3 regions of the Streptococcus sp. HMSC10E12 genome follow, and region 2 is predicted to be linked to each of the others. Evidence: predicted binding sites of a transcription regulator. Region 2 holds the regulator's gene; each other region holds the start of a gene.
What was found. The regulator HrcA, encoded in region 2, represses chaperone genes, less so after heat shock. The targets are predictions, from matches to a motif close to TTAGCACTCNNNNNNNNNGAGTGCTAA.

Region 1 (5,452 bases), on a different contig from region 2:
AAAAAATGGCCAATCTTTATCCTATCCTTTCTTCTAGGCTGGACATTCATCGGTTGGATCATCCTTCTTGCTGTTTCTATCAATACGAATAAGGAAGCAGAACGCATTAGACAACAACAAATGATGATGCAAATGGCAGGTCAACAAGGAAGTTCTGATACATTTAACCCTTTTCAGTAATTAACAACAAATAATTGAAAAAAAGAAAACCCAGAAAAAGTTTCTCGACTTTCCCTAGGTTTTTTCTTTTGCTTTTTTAAACTCTTAGTAGCCCATCATTCCTGGATCCATAGCTGGTGCTGCTGGAGTTTCTGGTTCAGGTTTATTGGCAACGACTGCTTCAGTTGTCAAGATAAGACTAGCTACAGAAGCAGCATTTTGGAGGGCAGAACGTGTGACCTTAACAGGGTCGATAATTCCTGCTTCAACCATATCTACCCATTCACCGTTAGCAGCGTTAAAGCCTGTACCAACTGGGCTGTTCTTCAATTTATCGATGATAACTGAACCTTCATAACCAGCGTTATAAGCAATTTGACGAACTGGTTCTTCCAAGGCACGGAGGACAATGTTACGTCCTGTAGCGTCGTCACCTTCAAGATCAAGTTCAGCAACCTTAGCAATGACGTTAACAAGGGCTGTACCACCACCTGCTACGATACCTTCTTCAACAGCGGCACGAGTAGCGTTAAGGGCATCTTCGATACGAAGTTTCATTTCTTTAAGGGCTGTTTCAGTGGCCGCACCAACCTTAACAACTGCAACCCCACCTGACAATTTAGCCAAACGTTCTTGAAGTTTTTCACGGTCAAATTCAGATGTTGTTGTTTCCAATTGAGACTTGATGAGGTTAACACGGTTAGCAATCGCTTCTGTGCTTCCTGCACCTTCAACGATAACTGTACTATCTTTATCCACAGTTACTTTAGAGGCTTGACCAAGTGCTGCCATAGTTGCATCCTTAAGCTCAAGACCAAGATCTTCAGTAATGACAGTTGCTCCTGTCAATACGGCAATGTCTTCCAACATCGCTTTACGACGGTCACCAAAGCCAGGTGCCTTAACAGCAACGACATTGAAAGTTCCACGAATCTTGTTAAGAACAAGTGTAGGAAGAGCTTCACCATCCACATCATCAGCAATGATCAAGAGTGGACGACTTGTCTTAAGCACTTCTTCCAAGAGTGGAAGGACATCTTGGATATTTGAAATTTTCTTGTCAGTCACAAGGATAAATGGATTATCAAGGTCAGCGACCATTTTTTCATTATCAGTAACCATGTACTGAGAAAGATAACCACGGTCAAACTGCATACCTTCAACCACTTCGAGTTCTGTCTCCATACCACGAGACTCTTCAATAGTGATAACACCATCATTACCCACACGTTCCATAGCTTCTGAAATGTATTCACCAACTTTTTCAGAACGTGATGAAACCGCTGCGACTTGGGCAATAGCTTCTTTATTAGCAACTGGTTGTGCAATGGCTTTAAGCTCTTCCACGGCTGTAGCTACAGCTGCTTCAATCCCACGACGGATACCGATTGGATTAGCACCAGCCGTTACATTTTTGAGACCTTCACGAACAATAGCTTGTGTCAAAACAGTGGCTGTAGTTGTTCCGTCACCAGCAATATCGTTCGTTTTTGAAGCGACTTCGCTGACAAGCTTAGCACCCATATTTTCAAAGTGATCTTCGAGTTCAATTTCTTTAGCAATTGTCACACCATCATTAGTGATAAGAGGTGAGCCAAAAGCTTTTTCCAAAACCACGTTACGACCTTTAGGACCAAGCGTTACCTTAACTGTATCAGCCAAAGTATCAACACCACGGACCATTGCTGCGCGTGCATCTGATGAAAATTTAATATCTTTTGCCATAGTTACTCCTTCTTTATCTTACTTTATATCTGATTAGCATAGACCTAAGCTAGGACTGCTAAAATGTCTGCTTCACGGATAATTGAAACGGAATCATCTCCGTCTTTAACATTGACACCTGCACCATTTTCAACAAGAACTTTATCGCCTGCTGCAACACTAGGTGCAATCAATTCACCAGTAAGAGTACGGATTCCTTCACCTACTGCCAAAACCTCAGCAGTCTTTGTAGCTTCATGACTGGCCCCTGCCAATACAAAGCCACTAGCTGTTTTTTCTTCTGTTTCTTCAAAACGGACAACGATACGATCACCCAATGGTTTCAATGCCATACCAATTACCTCCAAATGTTATTTATTATTAGTAACGTGTGAAACGTTATTTTTAGCACTCATAAACCACGAGTGCTAATCCATATATTTATTTTAGCACTTGGTCAAAAATAGTCAAGAAAAAACTACCCAAAATCTGAACTTTGGATAGTTTCTTTTTTGTTTGTTAACCGAGTACCAAGGCATCGTCATTGAGGACTTGTCCACTATTTTTGTGGAAGAGGTCCATAAGTTCTGCAACAGTGAGATTTTTCTTTTCTTCACCTCGCACATCGACGACGATTTTACCGTGATAGAGCATAACCAGACGGTTCCCATATTCGATAGCATGTTCCATATTATGGGTAATCATAAGGGTTGTCAATTCTTGTTCTTCAACGATCTTACGTGTCAAATTCATGACCATATCACTTGTCTTAGGATCTAGGGCTGCTGTATGTTCATCCAAAAGCAAGATTTTGGGACGCACCAAGGTTGCCATAGCAAGTGTCAAGGCCTGACGTTGTCCACCTGACAAGAAATTAGCATCAGTCTTCATACGATTCTCAAGACCAAGACCAAGATCTACCAAGGCTTCCTTGAAGACTTGACGTTCGCTTTCAGTGATAGACTTTTTAAAAAAGCTACGTTTCTTACCACGACGATAGGCAATCGCCATATTTTCTTCGATAGAAAGGTTTGTCGCTGTCCCCATTCGAGGATCTTGGAAAACACGGCTAATGTCTTTAGAGCGCTCATCTACAGATGCTTTCTTAATAGATTGCCCCTCCAACAAGATATCCCCCTCATCAATGCTAAGAACACCAGCAATTGAATTCATCAAGGTTGATTTACCAGCACCATTTCCCCCAATAACAGAGATAAAATCTCCCTGTTCAATGTCGAGATCCAAACCACGAAGGACGTGATTTTCATTGACCGTGCCTTTTTCAAAGGTTTTATGAATCTGTTGTAAACTAAGTAAAGCCATTACTTGTCACCTCCTGGAGTCAAGGATTTGTTAGGTCTGATTTTCAATTTTTGTCGTACTTCTGGCACATAAAGGATGATAGCAAGCAAGATGGCTGAAGCCAATTTCAACATTTGAGCATCAACGTTCATGGCAAGGATAATAACCAAGACCAAACGGTAGAGAACAGCTCCTACGACAATTGACCAGAGGCGTTTGCCAAGTGGTAGATACTTGACGATAACTTCGGCTAAGATGATTGCAGCCAAGCCATTTACGATTGTACCAGTACCCATATTCATATCCGCATAGCCATTGTTTTGAGCTAGGAGGGCACCTGATAGGGCAATCAAACCATTGGAAATCATGTAGCCAAGAATCTTCATACGGTCAACCTTGATACCATTGGCTTCACCCATGGCAAGGTTATCACCTGTTGCACGAAGAGCAAGTCCAACCTGTGTATTAAGGAGAACAACCAACATAAGTACTACCAGACTAACAAAAATCAGTCCTAATAGAATCACACCATTCAGCTTAGATAGACCAAGATCCATAACCATAGTCACCAGCGTGTTGTGTCCTGAAAGAGAGACATTGGCACTTCCAAGAACCAAAAGGTTAACTGAATAGAGCCCTGTTAAGGTAATAATCCCCGTTAAGAGTGCTGGTATCTTCATTTTCGTATGCATAAAGCCAGACACAGCTCCAGCAAGCATACCAGCTACAAAACCACCTAGAGTCGCAAAGATTGGGTTAATCCCACGGATAATCATGATAGTTGTCGTAGCAGCACCAAGTGGGAAGGCCCCCTCAGCTGTCAAATCAGCAAGGTCCAAAATACGGAAGGTAATGAAGACCCCGATAGCCATAATAGCCCAGAGAAGCCCCTGAGAAATGGCTGTTAGCACCACATTTGAAAATCCTTTTTTAGAAGACTTATTGACCTTAAGCTTAATGACACCCTTATCTTTTTTAGCAATTGGTTTGTCATCTTGTGTTGATGCTTTAGATTCCTCGTCACTAATGCTAGAAACATCAATACCAAGTTCTTTAGCCATGTCATGGTTAACCACAACATTTAGGGTTTTAGGATACTCGGCATCGACATCCTTGACCTTCTCACCTCGGAGAACACGGCCTGCCAACTTACCTGTTTGACGTCCAAGCGCTTCATAGTTGGTTCCGTAAGTGAATAGGACACCTTTTTCTACACTACCAGCGTCACTACCAACAACTGGAACCTTAGTCTCTTTAGAAAGATCTACCAAGGTATTAATAGCACTAACAATGGTATTATCAGTTGGGATGAAAATCACTTCGGTTTGACTCATCAAGCTCTTGGCTGTGTCTTGGATATCATTGGTTGATGAAATTCCTTTGATAACCGTTTCAATACCAGCTTCCTTGAAGTATTTCTTGGCTTCTTCAACCTGAACTTCTGAGTTACGCTCGCTGGTCGTGTACATAATCCCAACTTTTTTAGTGTTTGGAAGGACCTTTTTCAACAACTCGACTTGTTTGTTGATTGGTGACATGTCGCTTGTCCCTGTCACATTTCCTCCAACATTGTCCATAGACTTAACCAATTTAGCTGAAACTGGATCTGTAACAGCTGTAAAGAGAATTGGCTTGTCCTTTGTCAAACTACTCAAAGACTGGGCTGCTGGGGTTGCGATAGCTAACATGACATCATTATCTTCAATAAGCGACTGAGAAATCGTCTGCAAGTTAGACTGATCTCCTTGTGCATTCTGATAATCGATTTTGATGTTCTTACCGTCGACATAACCTTCCTCTTTGAGTTCTTCAATGAACCCTTTACGTGTCGCTGACAAGGAAGGATGTTCCACATATTGGAGCACACCGACGTGAACCAAATCTTTATTAGAAGCATTGGAACATGCTACCAAGAGGACAGCTGTAATAACAGCCATCATACTGACCAAGAATTTCTTCATCTTGTATACCTCTATTTTTTATTCTATCTATTTCCAATTTTCTGTCATCTTTTTTCCGAGATGATAGAGTCAAAAGAAAATTAAAAATAGACCACGGTATGAAAAAAACCAGTTAGGACAGGCCCAACTGGTTTTATGCATCTTGACTAGCACAGGCTAGCTTATGTCACCGGTTAGACCTATTCATCTAATCGGCTAATCCATCACAAAATGCTTTAGCTTCATAGATACAAACTGACTGACGCTTGTATCCTGAAACACAAACGTCCTATCTAAAGAAACTAAAGTAATAAAAAGCTTTAAGATTTCCCAAATGGGTCGCTTTG
Region 2 (5,452 bases):
TTGCTGCGGTTCAATCTGGTCATATCAACCTTGAAAAATTGGAAGCCATGACAGCTATCTGTTCTGTTGGTCTAGACATGATTGCTATTCCTGCTGATACGCCAGATACAACAATCGCGGCCATGATTGCTGACGAAGCAGCTATCGGTGTCATTAACCAGAAAACAACAGCTGTTCGTATCATTCCTTATGGTAAGGAAGGTGACATGTTGGAACTTGGAGGTCTTCTTGGTTATGCACCGGTAATGAAAGTAAACAAGGCTTCATCGGCTGATTTCATTGCGCGTGGTGGTCAAATCCCAGCTCCTGTTCACAGCTTTAAAAACTAAGCGGATGTTAAATGCTTTGCCAATTGGTAAGGCATTTTCTGATGGTCTCGCTGGCTAGATAGTGGAGGGGATTTGTGCTATAATGAATTCAAAAATGACGGAAAGAAGGGGCGCTATGAGTGAGGTTAAGTTGTATATTGCGAGACATGGCAAAACGATGTTTAACACCATTGGTCGTGCACAAGGTTGGTCTGATAGCCCTTTGACCCCGTTCGGTGAAGAAGGTATTCGTGAATTGGGGGTAGGTCTGAAAGCAGCAGGTATTCCTTTCAAGGTCGCATATTCTAGTGATTCAGGTCGAACGATTCAAACCATGGATATCATTTTACGTGAGACGGGTTTAGAAACTATTCCTTATAAACGTGACAAACGTATTCGTGAGTGGTGTTTTGGTAGTTTAGATGGTGGCTATGACGGTGAACTTTTCTACGGTGTGCTACCGAGAACAGATGCTTTTCAAGGTAAGGATTTGCATGAGGTAACTTATCCTGAGCTTGCACAGGGTATCCTTGATGTGGATACGGCTGGTTGGGCAGAGCCTTGGGAAGTGCTCAGAAAACGTATTTTAGAGGGGTTCACAGCTATTGCAGAAAATCTTGAGAGGTCTGGTGGCGGTAATGCTATTGTCGTTAGTCACGGTATGACCATTGCAACCTTTGCTTGGTTAATTGATTCTTCTGTCGAGCATCCTTCATTGGACAACGGTTCGGTTACTGTTGTTGCTTATGAAAATGGTAAATTTACATTAGAAGCACTTGGCGATATGACTTATCGTCAGGTTGGGCGAGAGATAATAGAAAAAGAAAATGGTAAAAAATAACTATCCAAGTCGCCGTCAGGCGAAAAAGCAAACCAACTGGTTTTTGGTTATCAGTAGTGTCTTGATTGCAGTTCTTTTAGTTGTAGCAGGACTTTATTCAGTATTTGGTGTCAGTCGTACAGTCCAACAAACCAATGGATCGTCAGTAACAAAAAGTAGTAAGCAAGCTACCGATGCGACTCAAAGCAAGGATGCAAAGGGACTACCTGATGTATCGCCTAAAGACTGGCAATTGCTTTTGGTAAATCGAGATAATAAGTCTAAAGAACTTAACCCTGAGATTGCTGATGTCGATGGTGTTTCTGTAGATGCAAGAATTGCTAAGAACGTTAAGGAGTTTTTAGCAGCTGCTCAAGAAATTGATCCAAGTTATCACTTGATATCAGGTTATCGTAGTGTTGCTTATCAGACTGAACTTTATAACAGTTATGTTCAGCAGGAAATGGCTGCTGACCCAAGTTTGACGGAGTCTCAGGCGGAGAAAAAGGTTCAAACCTATTCACAACCACCAGGAGCGAGTGAACACCAAACAGGTCTTGCGATTGATATGAGTACTGTAGATAGCTTAAATGAAGCAGATCCAGATACAGTAGCTAAAGTCAAAGAATTGGCGCCGAAATATGGCTTTGTTCTTCGTTTTCCAGATGGTAAAACATCGTCAACGGGTGTAGGCTACGAGGATTGGCATTTCCGCTATGTTGGTAAAGAGTCAGCAGAGTATATGACTGAACATAATCTTACTTTGGAAGAATATTTGGCATTATTAAAGGAGAAAGCTAAGTGAGACGACGTTTTAAACTAAAAGCCTTCATTACCTTAGTTGTTGTTTTTGCTTTAGGTATTCTCTTACCTTTGATTCTTCATGCCTCTACAGATGATAATGCTCGTGCGGTAAAGGTTGCTTACACACAGCAAGAATTTATTGAGACCTTAGCTCCAACAGCTCAAAAGATGTCTAAAAACTATGGTGTACCTGCGTCTATTCTCCTTAGTCAAGCTGCATATGAGTCAAATTATGGTAGCAGTCTTTTATCTGTTAAATATCATAACATCTACAGTCTCCCTGCTCAGCCAGGTCAAGAACGTATTCGTTTAAAGGATAGTATCTACAGTAAAGGGAAATGGCAATACCAAAAGGTGGATTTTGCAGTTTTTAAGGATTGGTCAAGTTCTATGATGACTTATTTAGAAGAACTTCGCCAAGGAACATGGGGTGAGTCGACCTATAAAGAGGTAGCAGGAACGACTAGTTATAAAGTTGCGGCAGAAAAACTACAAGCTGCGGGTTTTAGCAGTGATCCAGATTATGCCAAACACCTCATATCTATTATTGAGACCTATCATTTGTCAAAATATGATTGATAAGATTAGAGTGCCTCTGAGGTGCTCTTTTTTTGTTTTTCTAGGTCTTAAGATGTATTTTTAGCACTCTTTTTATAAGAGTGCTAATTTTTTGGTTTTTTGGGTTGACATGTTCAAGTTTAGGTGTATAATAGAATCATAAGTTAGCAGTCGATGTGTTAGAGTGCTAATAAATAGAAATGAGGTGACATCGTGATTACGCAAAGGCAAAACACTATTTTGAATTTGATAGTTGAGATGTTCACTCGTACACATGAACCGGTTGGTTCTAAAGCATTACAAGAATCAATTGATTCGAGTTCAGCGACCATTCGTAATGACATGGCCAAGCTTGAAAAAATGGGCTATCTTGAAAAAGCTCATACTTCTAGTGGGCGTATGCCAAGCCGAGCAGGTTTCCAGTATTTCGTCGCTAATTCTTTGAATCTTGATACGATTGATGAACAAGATGTTTATCAAGTGGTCAAGGCCTTTGATTTTGAAGCCTTTAAACTTGAAGATATCTTGGATGCAGCGGCGAAGCTGCTGGCAGAAATGACAGGATGTACAGCAGTGATTCAAGATGTGGAACCGACACGACAACGTCTGACTGGATTTGACATTGTTCATCTATCCAATCACGACGCTTTAGCGGTTCTTACTCTAGATGAATCTAAGCCTGTGACAGTTCAATTTGCTATTCCAAAAAATTTCTTGTCTAGTGATTTGGAAATTCTTCATAAGCTTGTTCAAGAACGTTTTTTGGGAAACACTGTCTTAGAGATCCATTACCGATTGAGAACTGAGATTCCTCAGATTGTGCAAAAGTATTTCAAGATAACAGATAATGTTCTTGATTTGTTTGATTATATCTTTTCACAACTTTTTAAGGAATTGATTTTCATCGAAGGTAAGGTTGCATCACTGACTTATGCCGACTTAAAAACCTATCAATTTTTGGACAATCCACAACATGTGGCACTTGAGCTTCGATCAGCTATCTCCGATGATGAAGTGACCAAGATTTCGGTTGCAGAATCAACTGAAGAAGCGCTTGAAAATGTCACAGTTATGAGTCATAAATTCCTGATTCCTTATCGTGGGATGGCACTCATGCATGTGATTGGTCCAGTTGAAATGGATTATCGTCGCATGGTTAGTTTGGTCAATGTTATTAGTAGAGTTTTGGTTATGAAGTTGACGGATTATTACCGTTACCTCAATAGTAACCATTATGAAGTTAGCTAAAATATAACATTTAAAAAGTATAGAAAGAGGTGTATGCCTTGACTGAAGATATTAAAAAAGAAGACGTGAAAGAAGAGGAAGCTACGGAGACAACTGAAGAAGTTGTAGAGGAAGTAAGCGAACCTTCTGAACTTGAAGAAGCCCAAGCGCGTGCCGAAGAATTTGAAAACAAATACCTTCGTGCCCATGCAGAAATGCAAAACATTCAGCGACGTGCAAATGAAGAACGTCAACAATTGCAAAAGTATCGTAGCCAAGATTTGGCAAAAGCGATTTTGCCATCACTTGATAACCTTGAACGTGCTCTTGCCGTTGAGGGCTTGACTGATGATGTCAAAAAAGGTTTGGAAATGGTGCAAGAAAGTTTAGTGCATGCTCTTAAAGAGGAAGGAATTGAAGAAATTCCAGCTGATGGTGATTTCGATCATAACTTCCACATGGCAATTCAAACAATGCCTGCAGATGATGAACATCCAGCAGACACGATTGCACAAGTTTTCCAAAAAGGATATAAACTCCACGAACGCGTCTTACGCCCAGCTATGGTAGTGGTATATAACTAATTGAAACCTTGTCCGAAATGACAGAAAACTATGAATGAAAGATAAAAAAAGCAAAATAGAAATTAAAGTAAAAAGGGGAAAAACATATGTCTAAAATCATTGGTATTGACTTAGGTACAACAAACTCAGCAGTAGCAGTTCTTGAAGGAACTGAATCAAAAATTATCGCAAACCCAGAAGGTAACCGCACAACTCCATCTGTTGTGTCATTCAAAAACGGTGAAATCATCGTTGGTGACGCTGCAAAACGTCAAGCAGTAACAAACCCAGATACAATCATCTCTATCAAATCTAAGATGGGTACTTCTGAAAAAGTTTCTGCAAACGGTAAAGAATACACACCACAAGAGATTTCAGCTATGATTCTTCAATACTTGAAAGGTTATGCTGAAGATTACCTTGGTGAAAAAGTAACTAAAGCAGTTATCACAGTTCCTGCTTACTTCAACGATGCACAACGTCAAGCAACAAAAGACGCTGGTAAAATCGCTGGTCTTGAAGTAGAACGTATCGTCAACGAACCAACCGCAGCAGCCCTTGCTTACGGTTTGGATAAGACTGATAAAGAAGAAAAAATCTTGGTATTCGACCTTGGTGGTGGTACATTCGACGTATCTATCCTTGAACTTGGTGATGGTGTCTTTGACGTATTGGCAACTGCAGGGGATAACAAACTCGGTGGTGATGACTTTGACCAAAAAATCATCGATTACATGGTTGAAGAATTCAAGAAAGAAAATGGTATCGACTTGTCAACAGACAAGATGGCTCTTCAACGTTTGAAAGACGCAGCCGAAAAAGCTAAGAAAGACCTTTCTGGTGTCACTTCAACACAAATCAGCTTGCCATTCATCACTGCCGGTGAGGCTGGACCTCTTCACTTGGAAATGACATTGACTCGTGCGAAATTCGATGATTTGACTCGTGATCTCGTAGAACGTACGAAAACTCCAGTTCGTCAAGCCCTTTCAGATGCAGGTTTGAGCTTGTCAGATATTGACGAAGTTATCCTTGTCGGTGGTTCAACTCGTATCCCTGCCGTTGTAGAAGCTGTTAAAGCTGAAACTGGTAAAGAACCAAACAAATCAGTTAACCCTGATGAAGTAGTTGCCATGGGTGCTGCTATTCAAGGTGGTGTTATTACTGGTGAT
Region 3 (5,452 bases), on a different contig from region 2:
TTGACAGTGTTGCCAAGCAGTTGGAACATAGTCGTCAGGTTATGGAAGTTCTGGATCAAGCTTCGAAAGCTTTGTAACATACAAAAAAACAAGCAGTGGTATTAGCCATTGCTTGTTTTGTCTTATACAGTTGTTGGGAATGAGATCTCAATCAATTTGTCAGTGTGTACTGTTCTGAGTTTGTCCATCAAAACGATATCCTTGTCGATTTTTCGTTTGAGGAAGAATTCACGGATAACTTCTAATTCATTGTCTTTAACAGCACGGTGTTTATTTGAAATCAAGAGTTCATAATGCTTAGGTGCTTGTGTAAAGACAACATCAGTATTTCCAGCAGAGTAGGTCTCTACGAGAAAGGCATCTGTATTGTCTAGTTGGTTTTGAACGAGTTCTTGGTGTGTACGGGTCGTATTAATGAGTTTCATAGTTTCCTCCTAGGATTTGCCAGTTGTTGTGTTAGTTTCTTTCCATTGTTCGATTCCCCATTTATGACTGCCACGTTTAAGTTTAGCGATGGCTTCATCAATTGGAAACCAGGCCAGGTTATTGAAATCTTCGAGAGGTTTGCCAATTTTTGAAAAATCTACAACTTCATAAATATAGGCTGGATTGTAATAGTAAGTGTCACGGTGGCTTGAATAGAAGTATTCATCGGCCTGGCCATAGTACTGGCCTAAAGTGGCTGTAAACCCAAGTTCTTCAATTAACTCGCGTTCTAATGCGCTATAGTGATCCTCGCCTGCTTCAATCTCTCCACCTGGGAGAAACCAAGCCCCGTTAGGAGCCTGGACTAAAATAATCTTTGTCTTTTCTTGGTTAGGAATCACAGCATAAACACCGTAACGTGTTTGATAATGAGCTCCCTCAACCTTGTCACCAAATGTTGGATTCATGAGTTGCTCCTTACGTTTATTTGCCTATATTATACTAAAATTTTGCTCATTTTCCTATTGATTTAGGCAGAATTAGGGATAAATTTGAAAATAGGAAATGAAAAGATAAAGAAACCAAGTCATTGCGACTTGGTTTCTTTATTTAATCAGTTTCTTTTGCTGTCTCAGCTTTCTGAGCAGTTTTTTCGGCTTTTTTAGCAGACTTAATGGTGATGTGGCCTTTTGAAGTCATGACTGCCTTGAGATCTTTTTCGTTTGGATTTTCAAGGTAGAAGTCAGTAATAGCGTCTTCAATATGATCTTGGATGGTACGACGTAGTGGTCGAGCACCCATCTTAGGATCGTAACCAAGGTCAACCAATTTTTCCTTAACTTTCTCAGTTACACTGAGGTGGATACCGTTATTAGCCAAGCGTTGGTTGACATTATCAAGCATGAGGTCAACGATAGTAAGGAGATTTTCTTTGCTAAGGGCAGAGAATTCGATAATACCATCAAATCGGTTCATGAATTCAGGGCTGAAGAAATCTCCAAGCTGGTTAAGCACAGAATTGGTACGATTTTCACGGGCAGCTCCAAAGCCAACGCTAGCTTCTACTTTACCTGTACCAGCATTTGAAGTCATGATGATGATGGTATCCTTGAAACTTACAGTTCGCCCTTGACCATCAGTCAAGCGACCGTCGTCAAGAACTTGGAGGAACATGTGAAGAACGTCTGGGTGAGCTTTTTCAACCTCATCTAGAAGAATGAGTGAATAAGGATTACGGCGGACTTTTTCAGTTAACTGACCAGCTTCGTCGTAACCGACATATCCTGGAGGGGCACCGACTAATTTGGCAACGGCGTGTTTTTCCATGTATTCTGACATGTCGAAACGGATCATACTGTCAGCTGAACCAAAGAGTTCAATAGCCAATTGTTTAGAGAGTTCAGTTTTACCGACTCCTGTAGGACCTACAAAGAGGAAGCTACCAATTGGGCGATTTGGAGCACCTAATCCGACACGATTACGACGGATAGCTTTTGCGATTTTATCAACTGCGGCATCTTGTCCAATAACATGTGATTTGAGGTCATAAGCAAGACTAAGAAGTTGTGATTGTTCTTTTTCTTTCAAATCACCGACAGGAATATTGGTTTTTTGTTCCACAATAGCTTCGATATGTTTTTCGGTGATGACAGGCATATCTTGGTCTTTGATGGTTTGTTTTTGCATTTCCTTGTATTTAGCAATTTGATCACGGAAATAGGCAGCCTTTTCAAAGTCTTCGTCACGAGTAGCTTGAGCTTTTAGGTTCTCAGCTTCAATCAAACGTTTGTCGATATCTTTAGGATCAACAAAATTGAGGGTCAAGTTCATCTTAGAACCTGCTTCATCGAGAAGGTCGATGGCCTTGTCTGGCAAGAAGCGGTCTTGAATGTAGCGGTTGGACAATTCTGCAGCTGCAGTAATAGCTTCGTCTGTGTATTTGACATGGTGGTAGTCTTGATATTTAGGTTGGATACCACGCAAAATAGTGATGGTTTCCTCAACCGTTGGTTCGTCAACCTTAACTGGTTGCATACGACGCTCTAGGGCAGCATCTTTTTCGATGATGCGGTATTCGTTGAGTGTTGTTGCTCCGACCAGTTGAAGTTCCCCACGAGCAAGAGCGGGTTTTAGGATGTTTCCAGCATCCATATTGCCATCACCAGCATTACCAGCTCCTACGATTTCATGGATTTCATCAATAAATAGGATAACATCCTGACGTTGACGAATTTCTTCCATGAGTTTTTGCATGCGTTCTTCAAATTGGCCACGAATACCAGTCCCTTGAACCAGGCTGACCACATCAAGACGGATGACTTGTTTGCCTTGGAGTTTTTGTGGCACGCTACCGTCAACGATTTTTTGAGCTAGGCCTTCAACAACAGCAGTCTTACCGACACCGGGTTCACCGATGAGGACGGGGTTGTTCTTGGTGCGGCGGTTAAGAATTTCGATGACACGAATGATTTCCTCGTCACGACCAATAACAGGATCAATGTCTCCACGACGAGCGATGTCAGTGATGTTAATGCCGAACTCTTCAAGAAGACCTTGTGGCTGTTGAGGAGCTTGTTGGCGTGGTCCTCCTGGACGGCCTGGCCCTTGTGTATTGCCACCGTTTCCTCGGTTACCACCTTCTTGTGTTGGAGGTGTATTGGGAAGATCGCCGTTAGAAGAACGGAAGTTATTTAGGTCGCTGAAGAAATCATCGAAGAAGTTGGAACCTCCTGTTTGATTGAATTGATTGAGGGGGTTCTCTGGGTCAGATTTCATGATTTTATAACAATTTTGACAGAGGTCAACTTGTTGCTGATTACCGTTTACATTGGTATACAAATGAATACTAGCTTCATTAAGGTTACAGTTTTGACAGAGCATATCAGTACCTCTTTTCTATCTGAATTGGGAAAGACCTTTATTGAAAACAATCTTGGTCAAAAAAGGTCAAATCTATGACTCCATTATAGCATGCGGAAGGTAGATTGCAAGTAAAAAGCATCTAGGTTTGGCACTCTCTTAACAAGAGTGCTAACATTGAATTTTAATTCAAAAACTCTTGTCTAAAATGTATAAATATTATATAATGTTTTTATATTATTCAGAACGAAAGAGAGATACCTATGACACAAGCTAAATCATTTTTGAAAGAAATCGACTTTACCAAGCAGGAACTTGAGGAGTTAATCGATTTATCTATAAAATTTAAACAGCTAAAGAAGGAAAGAATTCCGCATAAATATTTAGATGGCTTAAATATTGCCCTGATTTTTGAAAAAACATCTACAAGAACTCGCTCAGCTTTTACAGTGGCTGGTCAGGATCTAGGTATGAATGTGACCTACCTTGGTGCTGGAGACATTCAGTTAGGTAAAAAGGAATCTGTAGTTGATACAGCCAAGGTGCTTGGTTCTATGTTTGATGGAATCGAATACCGTGGTTTTAAGCAAGAAGATGTCGAAGACTTGGCTAAGTACTCAGGAGTTCCGGTCTGGAATGGTTTGACGGATACCTGGCATCCAACGCAAATGATTGCGGATTTCATGACTTTGAAGGAGCGTTTTGGTAGTTTGGAAGGTTTGACCATCGCCTATATTGGAGATGGTAGAAATAATATGGCCAACTCACTTTTAGTCACTTCGGCTATTTTAGGCGTTAATGTCAAGATTATTGCCCCAGAGGTGCTGCAACCCGAAGATGAGATTGTAGCCCTAGCTCAGAAACATAATAATGGTGCCGATTTAACCATTACAGATGATATTTCAGAGGTCAAGGGAGTGGATATGCTTTATACGGATGTCTGGGTGTCAATGGGTGAAGAAGTAGACTTTAAATCTCGTATTGATTTACTCCTGCCTTATCAAATTAATGCAAACCTACTTGCCAAGACGGAAAATCCAGATGTCATCGTTATGCACTGTCTCCCAGCTTTTCATGATCTCAATACCCAAATTGGGCAAGAAATCTATGACAAATATGGTTTGGCAGAGTTAGAAATCACCGATCAAGTCTTCCAAAAATACAGTGATATCATCTTCCAAGAAGCTGAGAATCGTATGCATTCTATCAAGGCCATTATGTACAATTCCTTGAAAAATATTTAAAATTCCCCCATTTTTCCCATAAGTGTGATAAAATAAGTAAGAAATACACAATTAATAGGAGAAATAACATGGAATCACATTTGGTGAGAATCATTAACCGTCTTGAAATGATGGCGGCTGATGGTGGTAATTTGAAACGTAATTTTGAACGTGAAGGAGTGGTTGTTGCCGAAGTATCATTTAGCAACGATCCTGAAAATGGTCCAGTTTTCACATTGCGTGACGTTGAAGCACGTGAATCTTATTCATTTGATAGTATCGACTTGATTGCAATGGAAATCTACGATTTGCTTTACTAATAAATTATTTTGGAACTTTACAAGGTTCCAAAAATCAGAATGCCTGAAACTATCGAGTTTCAGGCATTTTTATCAGGATGAAAGCATGGGGTGATGCTTGTATGGCTTGTCAAAACAGTCAGTGTTTCAACTCATTGGCAAAGCTTTTGGCGTGGTGTCGTCTTGGAAATACATGAGGTGTATTGCTTGAGAGTTTTGATAGCTAGGTCTATAACTTAGTTTTTATACTGAAATATCGCATTTATAAGAAAATACTTTATTATTATACAGTCTTCTGATATAATATTGAAGAATATTAGTAAGGAGTATCTAGATGAATTTTTCATTTCTACCACAGTTTTGGTCTTACTTTAACTATGGTGTCTTAGTAACAATTATGATTTCGGTCTGCGTGGTCTTCTTCGGAACCATCCTTGGGGTTTTGGTATCCTTGGCCAAGCGTTCTGGAATCAAACCTTTGGAGTGGTTGGTAAGCCTTTATGTTTGGGTTTTCCGTGGGACTCCTATGGTTGTGCAGATTATGATTGCTTTTAACCTTATCCACATGAATCTCCCAACTGTTCAGTTTGGTATTTTAAACCTTGATTTGTCACGTATCGTTCCAGGTATTATCGTCCTTTCTTT

Region 1: a site for HrcA is predicted at 2,269-2,295, ahead of groES (co-chaperone GroES). Genes of this name have one in related genera too.
Region 3: a site for HrcA is predicted at 3,434-3,460, ahead of HMPREF3112_RS08270 (ATP-dependent Clp protease ATP-binding subunit). Genes of this name have one in related genera too.

Annotation. Positions count from the first base shown of each region.
Region 1 is NZ_KV791075.1:57,680-63,131, reverse strand. It holds gene HMPREF3112_RS00275 (superinfection immunity protein) at 1-180, shown strand, start outside; gene groL (chaperonin GroEL) at 265-1,884, opposite strand; gene groES (co-chaperone GroES) at 1,929-2,216, opposite strand; gene HMPREF3112_RS00260 (ABC transporter ATP-binding protein) at 2,383-3,186, opposite strand; gene HMPREF3112_RS00255 (ABC transporter substrate binding protein) at 3,186-5,126, opposite strand.
Region 2 is NZ_KV791126.1:4,426-9,877, reverse strand. It holds gene HMPREF3112_RS10480 (PFL family protein) at 1-329, shown strand, start outside; gene HMPREF3112_RS10475 (histidine phosphatase family protein) at 445-1,149, shown strand; gene HMPREF3112_RS10470 (M15 family metallopeptidase) at 1,136-1,933, shown strand; gene HMPREF3112_RS10465 (glycoside hydrolase family 73 protein) at 1,930-2,511, shown strand; gene hrcA (heat-inducible transcriptional repressor HrcA) at 2,704-3,738, shown strand; gene grpE (nucleotide exchange factor GrpE) at 3,777-4,301, shown strand; gene dnaK (molecular chaperone DnaK) at 4,388-5,452, shown strand, end outside.
Region 3 is NZ_KV791104.1:329,061-334,512, forward strand. It holds gene HMPREF3112_RS08255 (Gfo/Idh/MocA family protein) at 1-77, shown strand, start outside; gene HMPREF3112_RS08260 (DUF1827 family protein) at 123-425, opposite strand; gene HMPREF3112_RS08265 (NUDIX hydrolase) at 435-893, opposite strand; gene HMPREF3112_RS08270 (ATP-dependent Clp protease ATP-binding subunit) at 1,036-3,306, opposite strand; gene argF (ornithine carbamoyltransferase) at 3,549-4,529, shown strand; gene HMPREF3112_RS08280 (DUF1797 family protein) at 4,598-4,828, shown strand; gene HMPREF3112_RS08285 (amino acid ABC transporter permease) at 5,142-5,452, shown strand, end outside.